DNA from 2 places in the Pollutimonas thiosulfatoxidans genome. Region 1 is predicted to be linked to the other one. Evidence: riboswitches for the same ligand, from Rfam matches in the RefSeq annotation. Region 1 holds a riboswitch; the other holds the start of a gene.

Region 1 (7,939 bases):
ACGTGCCGGCGCATCCGGACCATCATCTGATGACAGTGGCCGGCGTTACCCACGGGCTGGACTTGATCTCGCGTACGTTTATTCGCCCGGGCGACACCGTGCTCGTGGAGGACCCTGGGTGGTTCATGATTTTCGGTCGTCTGACGGCGTTGGGCGCGCGTGTGGTCGGCGTACCGCGCCTGCCCGATGGTCCGGACGTCAGGGCGCTTGCGCAACTGGCGCAATTGCATAAGCCCGTGCTGTTCATTGTTAATTCAGCGGTGCACAATCCTACAGGTCATACCTTGTCGGCCGGGGTGGCGTACGAAGTGTTGCGCATTGCCGAGCAGTTCGACTTTCTGCTGGTAGAGGATGACACCTATGCCGATCTCCATCCGGGCGAACCCATGCGATTGGCCGCATTGGACAGGCTGAACCGGGTCTTGCTGGTGGGAGGTTATTCCAAAACCTTGGCGGCAAGCCTGCGTGTAGGCTACATAGCGGGCAAGCGGGATCTTATCGATCGACTGACGGATACGAAGCTGCTGGGTGGCTTGACCACGCCACAGCTGGGCGAGCAGGTGGTATATCGCATACTCGTGGAAGGCCAGTACCGCCGCCATCTTGAGCGATTGCGTGTCCGCGTCAATGACGCCCGGGACGAATGCCTACGCCGTCTGCTCGCCATGGGCTGCACCATTCCGCATGAACCTCATGCCGGCATGTTTGTGTGGGCGGATTGCGGCATGGATACTGAAGTGCTTGCGCGGCGGGCCGCGGCGCGGGGCTTGCTGATCGGACCCGGCGTGCTGTTCTCACCGACCCAAACGCCCTCGACCCATTTTCGCGTAGCGGTGTCGCTGGTAGAGGACGACAAGGGACTGCGGGTGCTGCAAAGCCTCCTCGGGCGGGATGATGGCAACCGCGATACGTGAACGCTGTTATTCGTACTGCACGCCGTGTTCTCGCGTAAAGTAGTTCTTCGGGGCGACAGCCCCTTAACCTTCAGGAGATACCCATGTCCGTAGAAAAAGTCCTTTATCGTGCACAGGCCACAGCCACCGGCGGTCGTGATGGTCGGGCTGTGTCATCCGACGGCATTCTTGACGTGAAGCTCGTGACCCCCAAAGAGCTGGGCGGTGCGGGTGGCGAAGGCACTAATCCCGAGCAGTTGTTCGCTGCCGGCTATTCCGCGTGCTTTCTCGGAGCGCTGAAACTTGTCGCCTCGCGCGAGAAAGTCTCTTTGCCCGATGACACCAACATCCAGGGCACGGTGGGTATTGGCCCCATTCCCGATGGCTTTGGCATCGAAGTGGAGCTGAAAATTTCGGTGCCTGGCATGGCGCGCGATCAAGCGCAGGCTCTGGTCGATAAGGCCCACATCGTATGCCCCTATTCCAATGCCACGCGTGGCAATGTGGATGTGACGCTTACCGTTGTGTAGTTGACAGCGCCGCGTGCCTGAAGCAGTCGGTCGTGTGGTCCATGAACCCGCCGACCGCTTGCAGGTAGGAATGACAAATGGTCGGGCCCACGAAAGTGAACCCGGCCTTTTTAAGCGCCCGGCTCATGGTTTGCGCCTCCGGCGAAATTACCGGAATGTCTTGATGAGCAGCGTAGTGATGGATAACGGGCTTGCCGCCGACAAAAGACCATAAGTAGTCGACGGGGTCGGATAGCTCCAGCCAGGCGCGTGCATTGCTGCGTGCCGCATTCAATTTCAAGCGGTTGCGGATGATGCCGGCGTCTTGCATCAGGGTCTCGATGTAGTCGTCGCTCATGGTTGCCAGCGCCTGGGCATCGAAGTTGAACATGACATCGCGGTAATGCGGCCGCTTTTTCAGCACGGTAATCCACGACAGACCCGCCTGAAAGCCTTCCAGCAGCAGTTTTTCGAATAGGTGCCGGGCGTCGTGGGACGGCACGCCCCATTCGGTATCGTGATAGGCTTGGTAGATGGGATCGTCGGAACACCAGCGGCAACGTTGCATGCGGGAATTGTAATGCGTCTTTAGCCGCCGCAGCCTCCGCAACATTCGCCATCTTCGCCATGCACCGGCTTGGCAATCTGAAAGCCGGCATCTTCGACAGCCACTTGCAAGCGCTGGGTCGACACCAGGAATTCGTCGAACGACACCGTGGCCCGGTTTTGGTCGAATGAAACCTTGGCGTCTTCGACGCCTTTGACCGCTTTAAGCGCCTGGGCAAGTTTGGCGGCACAGTGTTCGTCTTGCATGCCAGCAAGCTTAAGCATACCTATCTGCATATCCATTCCTTGGAGGTGTATTGAAGATGCATCGTAGGTATCGCCTTATGTTCTGGCAAGCTTCTCCTGACGCGCAAAGTGGGTATGGATCGCTGCTTGGGTGCATGCCGCCACGCAGCGTTGCGGATATCGAGGCGCCCGGGTATCATCTGTCGCGTCGTACAACAAGCATGCAGAAGAGACCGGCTCCACGCCGGCGCCGACGGAGCAACCGCCCCGGAAACTCTCAGGCAACAGGACTGCATGCCTACTGACAATCTGGAGAGCGGCCCAAAGTGGCCCACCGAAGGGGAACTGGCCGATACGGCAGTGAAACTCTCAGGTACCAAGACAGATGGGGCGTTGCCGTCATAAGGCGGCAGCCACCATTCCATTGGAGCGCTCTCATGCACCATGTAGCCGTTATTGGCGCCGGTATTACCGGCGTTACCTCAGCCTATGCCCTGCGCAAATTGGGCTGCGAAGTTACCGTTATTGATCGCCAACGCTATTGCGCCATGGAGACCTCTTACGCCAACGGCGGCCAGCTCTCGGCCAGCAACGCAGAAGTCTGGAACAACACCTCCACCCTGATCAAAGGCATACGCTGGATGTTTCGGCGCGACGCCCCCTTGTTGGTGAACCCCTCGTTCAGCTGGCACAAGTACTCGTGGATGGCGGAGTTCATGCGCAATGTGTCCAACTATCGCCAGAACACGGTCGAGACGACCCGGCTGGCCATCGCGGCCCGGCAACACCTGTATCAGATGGCTGAAGAAGCAGACATCGACTTTGACCTGGAGCAGCGGGGCATACTGCACCTTTATTACGACCGCAAAAGCTTTGAGGCGGGGCGCCGGGTCAATGCCTTGCTGCGTGAGGGTGGCCTGGAACGACACGAAGTCGATCCGCAGGAAGCCCAGCGTCTTGAGCCGGCTGTACAGCGCGATTGTTATGGCGGCTTTTATACGCCTTCTGACGCCACGGGTGATATTCACAAGTTCACCTGCGGCCTGGCCCAAGCCTGTGAGCGTATGGGGGTGCAGTTTCGTATGGATTCCGAGGTGACATCCATTACGCCTCAGGGCCGTGGGCATCGTGTCTTGCTGAAGCAAGCCGGCGGTACCGAGCAAGAACAGCTTAGTGTGGACGCCGTCGTCATTTGTGCCGGGACAGCAAGTCGGCGCTTTGGCGCGATGCTGGGCGATCGCATCAATATCTATCCGGTAAAAGGCTACTCCATTACGGTCAATCTGGATGACGAAAGAAGTGCCCAGGCCGCGCCATGGATCAGCCTGTTGGACGAAGAGGCAAAGATCGTGACCAGCCGCTTGGGCCGGAACCGCTTTCGGGTTGCCGGTACGGCGGAGTTCAATGGCTACAACAAGGACATACGCGCTGACCGCATACAACCGCTAACCGACTGGGTCCGGCGCAGCTTCCCCAATGTCGACACCTCGCGCGTGGTGCCGTGGACGGGCCTGCGCCCCATGATGCCCGACATGATGCCCCGTGTGCGCGCTGGCAAGCGGTCCGGTGTCTTCTATAACACCGGGCATGGACATCTTGGCTGGACGCTATCAGCCGTGACTGCCCAGATGCTGGCCGGGATGGTGACCACGCAACGGGCATGATCCGCGGGCATTCACCTATAATCCGCTGTGTATTCATCCAGCGGTCATTATGGAACCCGAGCCCACCCCGACTCTTGCCCCGCGCCGTATCGCCCATGTCGATATGGACGCGTTTTATGCCTCGGTAGAGCTGCTCCGCTACCCCGAACTGCGGGGGCGGCCGGTGGTCATAGGTGCAGGGTCGGCCGCGCAGCCGCGCGTGCTGGCCGATGGCAGCCGGGAGTTCTCCTATCTGCGCGGCTATGTCGGTCGCGGCGTCGTGACCACCTCAACTTACGAGGCGCGCGCGCTGGGCGTGTTTTCGGCCATGGGCATGATGAAGGCGGCCCAATTGGCACCCGAGGCCGTGCTGTTGCCCACTGACTTTGCCGCCTACCGCCGTTACTCCGGCCTGTTCAAGAACGCCGTGGCAACCGTTGCGCCGCATATCGAAGACCGCGGTATTGACGAAATCTATGTTGACCTGACCTTGCTGCCGGACGACACGCTGACGCTGGCCCGGCGCATCAAGACGGCGGTGCGCGAGGCCACCGGCCTGACCTGTTCCATCGGCATCTCTCCCAACAAGCTGTTGTCCAAGATCGCCTCCGACCTCGATAAGCCTGACGGCATCACAATTATTTCTGAAGACAACTTGTTGGGCCGGATCTGGCCCTTGCCGGTGGGCAAGGTGAATGGCATAGGCCCCAAGGCCAATGCGCGTCTGGCTGCTATCGGCATCGAAACCATTGCACAATTGGCGCAGGCTGCGCCCGATTTGCTGCAGCAGCATTTTGGGCTGAGCTACGCACGCTGGTTATTGAGCGTTGCACACGGCATTGATGACAGGCCGGTCGTCACGCATTCCGAGCCCAAGTCGATCAGTCGAGAAACCACCTTCGAGCGCGACCTGCATGTGCGCCACGATCGTGCCCTGCTTTCGCAGGTCTTCCTGGAACTATGCACGCGGCTGGAGTCGGACCTGTCGCGCAAGGGCTACGCCTGCCGCAGCGTCGGTATCAAGCTGCGCTTCGACGACTTCCGCACAGTGACCCGCGACATTACCTTGCCGTCTGCCATTGTTGACGGAGCCGCCATCCACAGGGCAGCGGGCTTATGCCTGAAGCGGATTCCTCTGGATCGCAAGATCCGCTTGCTCGGCGTACGTGTCAGCGGGTTGCGGTCCATTACCGAACTGGAGCGTGACCGGCAGGCGCAAGAGCCCAGGCAATTGAGTCTGTACTGACGCTGTCAGACGTCGTACATGAGCTCGACGCTGTCGCCTATGCCCAGCCGGGTTCCCGGGCTGACCCCTGCCACGACCGCGTTGACGCCAAACAGCACGCCTTCTGGAAACTGGCGATGCTCGGCCAGGGTGATGCCCGGTTCCGTACCGACCTTGGCTGTGAGGTGATCAATGTTGGGCACAGGACAACGGCCGCAACGCTTGACGAAAGCAAAAGTCAGGACACCCGCGCGCATGCCGGCCAAGTAGTCCTCTTCGTAAGCGGGCAGGCCGGACAGGACAACGTTGGGCCGAAAGCGGTTCATCGGTACGGGTTCGTGGCCCTTGGCCTGCAAGCGTTGGTTCAGCTCGTCCAGCGAGCCCTGGTTGGTGACCAGCAAGGGGAAGCCATCGGCAAAGCCAAAGCGATGTTTTGCGGGAAAACCAGGGGCTCCATCTTCGTGGCGTGCGCGCCACGCATTGACGTGATCAGGGCTGGCACAGCGTTCTGCTTCAGGATGTACTCGCAGCAGGCGGCAGGGCAGCTCGAGAAAGTCGCTCAGCCACTTCGCAGCGGCATCACCTTCGTCGAACCCCAGTGTGTGACTGCGCCAGATGGTGACGGGAATCTGGGTGGGTTCGGAAGTGTCCGTAAGCCAGGGCACCGTCAGCACCGGCATGCCCTGCGCATGCAGGGTAAGGTCGCCGGCGGAAGAAAGGTGTGGGCGTATGAGGGCCATCCTGGGGTACTGCCGCTGCGTCATGAAAATGCCGTGCCCATCGACAATGACCCATTGCCGGTCGCGATGCAGTCCGCCCTGGCTGAGCCCCACTTCAGAGTGTGCGATGCCGGCGCATGATTTGACGGGATAGGTGTATAGACTAAGGATGGAGACAGTCATAATCGGATCGCAGTAAAAAACGGACTTGTGATGGTGCTTGCCTGAAGCATAATACCGTTTTCATGAAGCACGCTGCGAAGGAACTCTATGCCCTTGAAGGATTGGTTGGCCGCGCTGGTGGTCATTACGGCGTGGGGAATGAACTTCGTTGTCATCAAGGTGGGGCTGGACGAAATCCCGCCTTTGTTGTTGGGTGCGCTGCGCTTTACATTGGTCGCCTTTCCCGCGGTTTTTTTCATCAAGCGGCCCGCCTTGCCGTGGCGCATCATTGTCCTGTATGGGCTTACGATCAGTCTTGGACAGTTCGTGTTCCTTTTCACCGCCATGTCGGTCGGCATGCCGGCGGGCCTGGCGTCGCTGGTGCTGCAATCACAGGCATTTTTTACGGTACTGATAGCGGCGCTTTTGCTGGGCGAGGGCGTGCGTCGCCATAATGTGCTGGGCATGCTGGTGGCTGTTGCAGGTTTGGTATTGATACATCAGGGGGCTGACGTCCGTACGATGTCGATGTTGGGTTTTGTGCTGACCTTGTTCGCTGCGCTGAGCTGGGCGATGGGCAATATCGTGGCCAAGACGGCCGGCCGCCAGATCGACATGGTGGGCCTGGTGATATGGGGCGCTTTGATTCCGCCCATTCCCTTTCTTGTCTTGTCGTGGTTCCTTGAAGGCCCGGACTTGATGCTGGCCAGCCTGGCAGGCATCAGCTACGTGGGGGTCGGTGCTGTCATTTACCTGGCGCTGGTGGCTACGATCGTTGGCTATGTGTTGTGGGGGCGGCTGCTGACGCATCATCCGGCCAGCAAGGTGGCGCCGCTAAGCCTGCTGGTTCCCATCATTGGGCTGGTGTCCTCGGCCGTGCTGCTGGACGAACGGCTGGCCGCTGTGCAGTGGGTTGGTGGGCTGATCGTCATGGCCGGTCTGGTCATCAATGTATTCGGCGCCAGGGCCCTGGCCCTTATGCGTTCGGCATCCAGGCCCTGATGTTGGCTCACGGCGCTTGTGCCTCGCTGGGCTAAAATCAAGCTTGCACATACGCTTCTTTTCACTTCTTTCGAATACAGGATGCCACATGGAATTTGATCGGTCGGGCGTAGACGCGCTTATGGATATCACCAAGCGCCCCGAGCTGGTTTTTGTGCGCGGGCAGGGCTCGTGGCTAGAAGATCACACCGGCAAGCGATATCTCGACTTCATGCAGGGTTGGGCGGTCAACAGCCTGGGGCATTGCCCCCCACAAGTGGTCAAGGCCTTGAGCCAGCAGGCCGAGCAGTTGCTCAACCCCTCGCCGGCGTTTTACAACGCGCCTTCCATGGCCCTGGCCACGCGGCTGACTGCTGCGTCGGTGTTTGACCGTATTTTCTTTGCCAACAGTGGTGCCGAAGCCAACGAAGGCGCCATCAAGCTGGCGCGCAAGTGGGGGCAATTGCATCGTGGCGGCGCCTATAAGATCATCACTTTCGAGCACAGCTTCCACGGGCGCACACTGGCGACCATGTCGGCGTCGGGCAAGCCTGGTTGGGACACCATCTTCGCACCTCAGGTCGATGGCTTTCCGAAAGCGCGCCTGAACGACCTGGCTTCAGTCCGCGCGCTGGTCGACGAGCAAACGGTTGCCATCATGCTGGAGCCTGTTCAAGGCGAGGCCGGTGTGGTGCCGGCAACGACCGAGTTCATGCAGGGCTTGCGCAAGTTGGCCGACGAGCAAGGCCTACTGCTTATTGTGGACGAGGTCCAGACGGGTTTCGGACGCACGGGCAAGCTGTTCGCCTACGAGCATTCCGGCATCACACCAGACATCATGACGCTGGGTAAAGGGATAGGCGGCGGTGTACCGCTGGCAGCGCTGTGCGCGCGCGAGGCGGTGTCCGTGTTTGCCCATGGCGATCAGGGCGGTACTTACAACGGCAACCCGCTGATGACAGCGGCCGGCGTGGCGGTATTCGATGCCTTGACGGCGCCAGGGTTCATGGCGTCC
Region 2 (7,939 bases), 710 kb from region 1:
CAGCGATACTGGCAGACCGTGGGCGGCAGGCGTGGGATGCGTAGCCGTCGCGTCCCAGGCTTTACCGGTACCCAGCGCGAACACCTGCAGCAAGGCGTGAACGTCTTCAGGGGTAACGGTCTCGTCCAGCGACACAGCAAGCTGGGTGGCGCTGACGCGGCGCAAGTTCAGGCGCGCCGACTGTGCAGCCAGCACAATCGCGTCGGTACGGCTGCCGGTATCCAGCAGCAAGGTGTCGAAGTAATGCTCGTTGACCACCGCCACGCCCAGTTCGACCAGGCCGCCGCGCAAGAAGGCGGTCAGGTAGGCAACGCGTTCGGCAATGCGGCGTATGCCGGCAGGCCCGTGCCAGACCGCGTACATGCCGGCCATGACCGCCAGCAGAACCTGGGCGGTGCAGATATTGGACGTGGCCTTCTCGCGGCGGATGTGCTGCTCGCGGGTTTGCAGCGCCAGGCGCAAAGCCGGCGCCCCTTGCGCATCTTTGGAAACGCCCACCAGACGGCCCGGCATATTGCGTTTGAAGGCATCCTTGCATGCCATGAAACCCGCATGCGGGCCGCCAAAGCCCAGCGGCACGCCAAAGCGCTGCGCCGAGCCGATGGCGATGTCAGCGCCCCACTCGCCGGGTGGCACCAGCAGCGCGACGGCCAGCAGGTCGGTGGCCACGGCCACCACCGCGCCTTGCGCATGCGCCGCCGCGGTCAGTTCGCGGTAATCGGCCACGCCGCCCAAGCTGTGCGGATATTGCAGCAGCACGCCGAAGCACTCGGGCACGCCTAGCGCCTCGTCGCCCACCACCACCTCTATGCCCAGCCCGCTGGCACGCGTGCGCAGCACTTCCAGCGTTTGCGGGTGGCAGTGCTGCGAAGCAAAGAACACATTACTTTTTGCACGCGAGCCGCGCCGGGCCAGCGTCATGGCTTCGGCCGCCGCCGTGCCTTCGTCCAGCAAAGAAGCATTGGCGATGTCCAGGCCGGTAAGATCAGCCACCATGGTCTGGTAATTAAGCAGCGCCTCGAGCCGCCCCTGCGAGATCTCCGGCTGATATGGGGTGTAGGCCGTATACCACGCCGGGCTTTCCAGGATATTGCGCAGGATTACATTGGGCACGTGAGTGCCGTAGTAGCCCTGGCCGATGTAGTGGCGGAATACCTGGTTGCGACCGGCGATTTCTTTCAGGTCGGCCAGCGCCTGAGGCTCGCTTCGAGCCGCAGGCAGGTTCAGTGCGCCACGCTTCAGTATGCTGGGTGGCACAACTTCCTGCACCAGGCTTTCCAGGGTAGGAGCGCCGATGGCAGCCAGCATGGCTGCCTGGTCGGCTAGCGAGGGCCCAATATGCCGGGGTATGAAATCGGAGTGGGGATCGAGTTCTTGCAACATAATTACCTAAGGGGAAGGTCGCCTAGCCGGCGTTGACCTGAGATTCGTAAGCGGCCGCATCCAGCAAGCCATCGACATCGGCCTCATTGGCCGGACGGATCTTGAAAATCCAGGTGTCGAAGGCGGCCTCGTTAATGAGGTTGGGCTGATCGTTAAGCGCTTCATTGAACGCGACGATTTCACCGTCAACTGGTGCGTAGATATCGGAAGCGGCCTTGACCGATTCCACGACACCGGCGGTATCGCCCGCAGACAGCACGCTGCCCGGGTTCACGTCGCCGACGAACACCATGTCGCCCAGTTGGTCCTGAGCGCTATCGGTAATGCCGACCACCAGCAGGTCGTCCTCGACCTTCACCCATTCGTGCGTGGCCGTGTATTTGCGATCGTTAGGAAGATTCATTTTTTTACCCCGTATGGAAGAGACGTTCGGATGATCATGACGCGTCAGGCAATGACTTTGCCGTTGCGCACGAAAGGCATTTTTACCACTTCAGCCGGCAACCATTTGCCGCGAATTTCAACTTCCACTTGCTCGCCCGGTGCCACACCGACCGGCACGCGCGCCACGCCGATGGAAACACCCATGGTGGGCGACATGGAACCGCTGGTCAGCTCGCCCTCGCCCTTGGATGTGCGCAGTTTCATGTGACCGCGCATCACGCCGCGCTCCAGCAGCTTGATGCCGACCAGCGTGCGATCGGCCGGCGTGCTTTCCAGCGCCTTGCGTCCGATGAACTGGCGATCGGGGTCTTTCAGCGACACCGTCCATGCCAGGCCAGAGATCAAGGGGTTGACCTGCTCGTCCATTTCCTGACCGTATAGATTCATGCCCGCCTCCAGGCGCAGCGTGTCGCGCGCGCCCAGGCCGCAAGGCCGCACGCCCTGCTGGACGAGGTCCTGCCATAAAACCACCACCTGCGTGGCGGGCAGGACGATCTCAAAGCCATCCTCGCCGGTATAGCCAGTGCGCGCCACCAGGATATCGTCGTCGACGAAAGCGCCGGTGAATGGCGCCAGGGCGTGGGTGGCCACCTCCCAGGCCGGGCGAGCGGCCCACACACGCTCGCGCGCAGCAGGGCCTTGCACGGCCACCATTGCGAGGTCGCGGCGCGGCGTCACACCCACATTGAAACCCTGCGACTGCGCCACCTTGTTCATCCAGGCCACGTCTTTCTCGGCCGTGCCGGCATTGACCACCACGCGCCATTGATCGGATGCGAAGAAATAAACGATAAGGTCGTCCATGACGCCGCCGTCTTCATTCAGCATGCATGAATACAAAGCCTTGCCGGGGACGCTTAGCTTGGCAACATCGTTGGCCAGCAGGTGCTGCAGATAGCGCTCGGCATCCGGCCCATCGATATCGACGTTCAGCATGTGCGACACATCAAACATGCCGGCGTCTTTGCGCACCGCATGATGCTCTTCCAACTGCGAGCCGTAGGCGACGGGCATATCCCAACCGCCGAAGTCGACCATTTTGGCGCCGGATTCAAGGTGTACCGCATGCAGGGGGGTGTGCTTTAAGGCAGAAGACACGGGAGACTCCACAAAACAGAATAAAAAGGACGGCGACCATCATTATGCTGGCCGGCATCGCCCTTCTGTCCTTTTGCCTGAGAGTTGACCCGCACAAGCGGGCATTCACCTTCGGCGCCCGTATGCGGCCCAGGGGGCGTACGAGTCTCTCCAGATTGCTGCCCTGCGCCGTGTGGCTGGTGCGCAATACAAGAGAGGTACGGGGTGCCTGAGCGATTCTGGGCGAATTGCGCCTTCGGCGGTCGATAAACGACGCTCTCCCACTCTGTGTAGTGACAGCAGCCGCAAAGAATAACGCGAAAGCGCCCGCGCCACAAATCAAATCGAAGGTTTCCGCCGGTATTAGGCGGCGGTCAGCGCGCGCCCGCAAGCCGCACCCGATGCCCAGGCCCACTGGAAGTTATAGCCGCCCAGCCAGCCGGTTACATCCACGGCTTCGCCAACAATATATAGCCCAGGCACCGCCTTCACCTGCATGGTCTTCTGATCCAGGTTGCGGGTGTCCACCCCGCCCCGCATCACCTCGGCTTTCTTGTAGCCTGCAGTGCCATTGGGCGTCAGCGACCAGCGATGTATTTGCTGAGCAAGCTGGCGCAAGACTTTGTCCGGCACATCGGCCAGGCGCTGCGCTGCCAGGTTCTGACCGCCGGGTTCCACATTGGCCAGCCATTGCTCGGCCAGGCGACGCGGCCACAGCCCCGACAATACGGTACCCAACTGCTGCCTGCTACCCACCTTGGCGGCCAAAAGCTCAGGCTCCAGGTCTTGCTGCGGAGCCAGGTCGATGGACAGCGGCGTGCCCGGTTCCCAATAACTGGATATCTGCAGGATGGCCGGCCCGGACAGCCCGCGATGGGTAAACAAGAGGTCTTCGAGAAACTCGGTTTGCTTCGCCTTGCCCTTGCCCGCAGCCGATGGGGCCTGCGCGCTTGCGCCCCCGCTGCGCACCACCACCTCCATGGCTACGCCGCTAAGCGCGGCGAAAGGCTGCCAGGCTTGCGCATCGAAAGTCAGAGGAACCAGCGCAGGACGCGGCTCGACCACTTTCAAACCGAACTGGCGCGCCACCTTGAGGGAAAAGTCAGTGGCTCCCAGTTGCGGGATGGCCATGCCGCCGGTTGCCAGAACCAGCTGGCGCGCCGTGATCTTGCCCTGCCCACTGTGCAGCACATAACTGCCCTGCTCCAGGGCCACCGAGTCCACCGTATGGGGCATCCGCCAAGTAACGCGTCCCCGGTCACATTCGCACCGCAGCATCTCGATGATCTGCTCGCTGGACTCGTCGCAAAACAATTGACCGCGGTGCTTTTCGTGCCAGGCGATGCCATGGCGTTCCACCAGATCAATGAAGTCGCGCGGCGTGTAGGCTGCCAGCGCCGAGCGACAGAAATTGGGATTCTGCGAAATGAAATTGGCCGGTGTGGTGCCGATATTGGTGAAGTTGCAGCGGCCACCGCCCGAGATGCGGATCTTCTCGGCCAGCTTGGCGGCATGATCGATCAGCACCACGTGCAAGCCGCGCTGGCCGGCAAGGGCGGCGGCCATCATTCCGGCCGCCCCTGCACCGATTACTGCAACATCGAAGATCTTCGGAGCCAAAGGCGCTAGTCTTCCTTGATGCAGTCGACGTAGTAGCGTTCCCGCCCATCGTCGTCGACGTCCTGCGCCAAACCGTGCACGTAAGTTTCAAAGCCCGGGAAGGTGGCATTGAACTCGCGCGCGAACTGCAGGTAGTGAACGATGCGCTGGTTAAAGCGTTCGCCTGGAATCAGCAGCGGTATGCCGGGTGGGTAGGGCGTGAGCAGCACGCCGGTTACCCGCCCCTCCAGTTCGTCGATGCCGACACGCTGGGTGTCGCGGTGGGCCATCTTGGCGTAGGCATCGGACGGCTTCATGGCCGGAATCATGTCGCTCAGGTAGACCTCGGTGGTCAGGCGTGCCAGGTCGTACTTTTTATAGGTCTGGTGAATCTGCTGGCACAGGTCACGCAAACCCATTTTTTCGTAGCGACGGTGTATCTTGCAGAAGTCCGGCAAGATGCGCCAGAGCGGCTGGTTACGATCGTAGTCGTCCTTGAACTGCTGCAAGGCCGTCAACAAGGTATTCCAGCGGCCCTTGGTAATGCCGATGGTAAACAGGATGAAGAAGGAATACAGGCCGGTCTTTTCGATGACCACGCCATGTTCGGCCAGGTACTTGGACACCAGCGCCGCAGGGATGCCGGTTTCGCCAAACGTGCCCGATATATCCAGCCCCGGCGTGACGACCGTTGCCTTGATGGGGTCCAGCATGTTGAAGCCTTCCGCCAGGTCGCCGAAGCCGTGCCATTCGTCGCCCGACTCGAGGATCCAGTCGTCGCGATGGCCGATGCCGTCGGCTGCCAGACGATTAGGCCCCCACACCTTGAACCACCAGTCGTTCTTGCCGAACTCGGACTCGACCTTGCGCATGGCGCGGCGAAAATCCATGGCTTCCGAGATGCTCTCTTCCACCAATGCGGTGCCGCCCGGTGGCTCCATCATGGCCGCCGCGACATCACAGGACGCAATAATGGCGTACTGCGGCGAGGTGGAGGTGTGCATCAAATAGGCTTCATTGAAGACGTTGCGGTCCAGCTTGCGCGTCTCGGAATCCTGCACAACAATTTGCGAGGCTTGCGACAAGCCCGCCAGCAGCTTGTGTGTAGAGTGCGTGGCAAACACCATGGCATCCTTGCTGCGCGGCCGGTTCTCGCCGATGGCATGCATGTCTTTGTAGAACTCGTGGAAGGCGGCATGCGGCAACCAGGCTTCATCAAAGTGCAGGGTGTCGATGTCCGAGCCCAGGGTCTCTTTGATCATTTCGACGTTGTAGCAAACGCCGTCGTAGGTGCTTTGGGTAAGCGTCAGGATGCGAGGACGCTTGTTCTTGGCATTGCGTGCAAACGGATTGGCTTCGATCTTGCGCAAAATATTATCCGCATGGAACTCTTCCAGCGGTATCGGCCCGATGATGCCCAGGTGGTTGCGAGTAGGACGCAGGAAGACGGGAATCGCGCCCGTCATGGTAATGGCGTGCAGTATGGACTTATGGCAGTTGCGATCCACCACGACCACGTCGTCGGACGCCACGTTGGCATGCCAGACAATCTTGTTGGACGTGGACGTGCCATTGGTCACGAAGAAACAATGGTCGGCATGGAAAATACGCGCGGCGTTCAGCTCGGACTCGGCCACCGGGCCGGTATGATCCAGCAACTGGCCCAGCTCGTCCACCGCATTGCAGACGTCGGCGCGCAACATGTTTTCGCCGAAGAACTGATGAAACATCTGCCCCACCGGGCTTTTCAAGAACGCCACGCCGCCCGAGTGCCCGGGGCAGTGCCACGAGTACGAGCCATCGGAGGCATACTTGACCAGCTCACGGAAAAACGGGGGCGCCAGGCCATCCAGGTAAGAGCGCGCTTCGCGGATAATGTGCCGAGCCACGAACTCGGGCGTGTCTTCAAACATGTGAATGAAGCCGTGCAGCTCGCGCAGGATATCGTTGGGGATATGCTGCGAGGTGCGCGTTTCGCCATACAGGTAGATGGGGATTTCTTCATTGCGAAAACGCAGTTCGCCGATGAAGGCACGCAAGTTCTTGATGGCGTTGGCCACGTCTTCGGGCGAGTCGACGTCGAATTCCTCGTCGTCGATCGACAGAATGAAGGCGCTTGCCCGACTTTGCTGCTGGGCGAAAGAGCTCAGGTCGCCGTAGCTGGTAACGCCCAGCACCTCGACGCCTTCGGCCTCGATGGCCGAGGCCAGTGCACGTATGCCAAAGCCCGATGCATTCTCGGAGCGATAATCTTCATCGATGATGACGATGGGAAAACGAAATTTCATTTGCTGCTCCAGCTAGGTACGCGGCAAGGTAACGCCGCGTTGGCCCTGATATTTGCCGCCCCGATCGCGGTAGGAAACTTCGCATTCCTCGTCGCTTTCAAAGAACAACATCTGCGCGCAACCTTCGCCGGCGTAAATCTTGGCCGGCAAAGGCGTGGTGTTGGAAAATTCCAGCGTAACGTGGCCTTCCCATTCGGGTTCCAGTGGCGTTACGTTGACGATGATGCCGCAGCGGGCATAGGTGCTTTTGCCCAGGCATATGGTCAGCACGCTGCGCGGAATACGAAAATATTCTACGGTGCGGGCCAAGGCAAATGAGTTGGGCGGAATAATGCACACGTCACCGTGGAAGTCCACAAAGGACTTTTCGTCGAATGCCTTGGGATCGACGATGGTGGAATTGATGTTGGTAAAAATCTTGAACTCGTTCGCGCAGCGCACGTCGTAGCCGTAGCTGCTGGTGCCATAGCTTACGATGCGTTTGCCATCGACCGAGCGAACCTGGCCCGGCTCGAAAGGTTCTATCATCCCGCCTTCGGAAGCGGTCCGAATCCACCTGTCATTCTTTATGCTCATAGCCCTAACCTTATAACATTGGCGCGTATTTTATCCCCCTGTGCGCTCGCGCGCCGTCCAGGGCCACAAAAAGATCAATCGCGTGAAAACCAGCGGTAAACCAGTGCCAAGCCATTGACCGTACCTGCCGTCAGTTCGGCAGTCAGGCCCCGGGCCAAACGATAGCTGATACGGCCTACGGTGCCCGTATCGGCCAAAGCTTGCTGGACGCTGACCGTAAAGCCGCGGGACAACGATTTGCTGACGTTGACGAAGCGGCGCTCGATATCGCTGGTGCCGCTGTCCAGGCCGCTGACCACGCTTTCGGCCGGCAATATACTGCCCGCCGCGCCCAGGTCGCCAGAGCGCATGCTGACTTCGTCGATACCGAACTTGCGGTAGAACGGTTCACCGCTGCCCAGGAACGAGGTGCCCACCGAGAACAGCAATCCGATATCGCCCCCAGAGTCGTTGGGGCCATGCCCCAGCAGCAGCCACGAAAGCTTCTCGATCTCGCTGACCGCGGGATACGACACCAGATCAATACGCGGGCGCTTTGCCGTGCCGGCGACTTTTACCCCGGCTTCCACGGC

Evidence for each region. Region 1 has a riboswitch for glycine ahead of CKA81_RS14255 (D-amino acid dehydrogenase). Riboswitches for the same ligand answer to the same signal wherever they lie in the genome.
Region 2: linked by a shared signal. The riboswitch ahead of gcvT (glycine cleavage system aminomethyltransferase GcvT) and the one ahead of CKA81_RS14255 (D-amino acid dehydrogenase) in region 1 are both predicted to bind glycine.

Annotation. Positions count from the first base shown of each region.
Region 1 covers NZ_CP022987.1:2,926,010-2,933,948, reverse strand. The annotation lists gene CKA81_RS14275 (aminotransferase-like domain-containing protein) at 1-914, shown strand, start outside; gene CKA81_RS14270 (organic hydroperoxide resistance protein) at 998-1,423, shown strand; gene CKA81_RS14265 (DNA-3-methyladenine glycosylase I) at 1,410-1,970, opposite strand; gene CKA81_RS14260 (heavy-metal-associated domain-containing protein) at 1,991-2,233, opposite strand; glycine riboswitch at 2,409-2,497, shown strand; gene CKA81_RS14255 (D-amino acid dehydrogenase) at 2,632-3,858, shown strand; gene dinB (DNA polymerase IV) at 3,908-5,083, shown strand; gene CKA81_RS14245 (MOSC domain-containing protein) at 5,089-5,964, opposite strand; gene CKA81_RS14240 (EamA family transporter) at 6,052-6,945, shown strand; gene CKA81_RS14235 (acetylornithine transaminase) at 7,034-7,939, shown strand, end outside.
Region 2 covers NZ_CP022987.1:86,784-94,722, reverse strand. The annotation lists gene gcvP (aminomethyl-transferring glycine dehydrogenase) at 1-1,383, opposite strand, end outside; gene gcvH (glycine cleavage system protein GcvH) at 1,406-1,786, opposite strand; gene gcvT (glycine cleavage system aminomethyltransferase GcvT) at 1,831-2,925, opposite strand; glycine riboswitch at 2,981-3,089, opposite strand; glycine riboswitch at 3,111-3,198, opposite strand; gene CKA81_RS00420 (BaiN/RdsA family NAD(P)/FAD-dependent oxidoreductase) at 3,268-4,473, opposite strand; gene CKA81_RS00415 (arginine/lysine/ornithine decarboxylase) at 4,530-6,791, opposite strand; gene dcd (dCTP deaminase) at 6,804-7,367, opposite strand; gene CKA81_RS00405 (translocation/assembly module TamB domain-containing protein) at 7,442-7,939, opposite strand, start outside.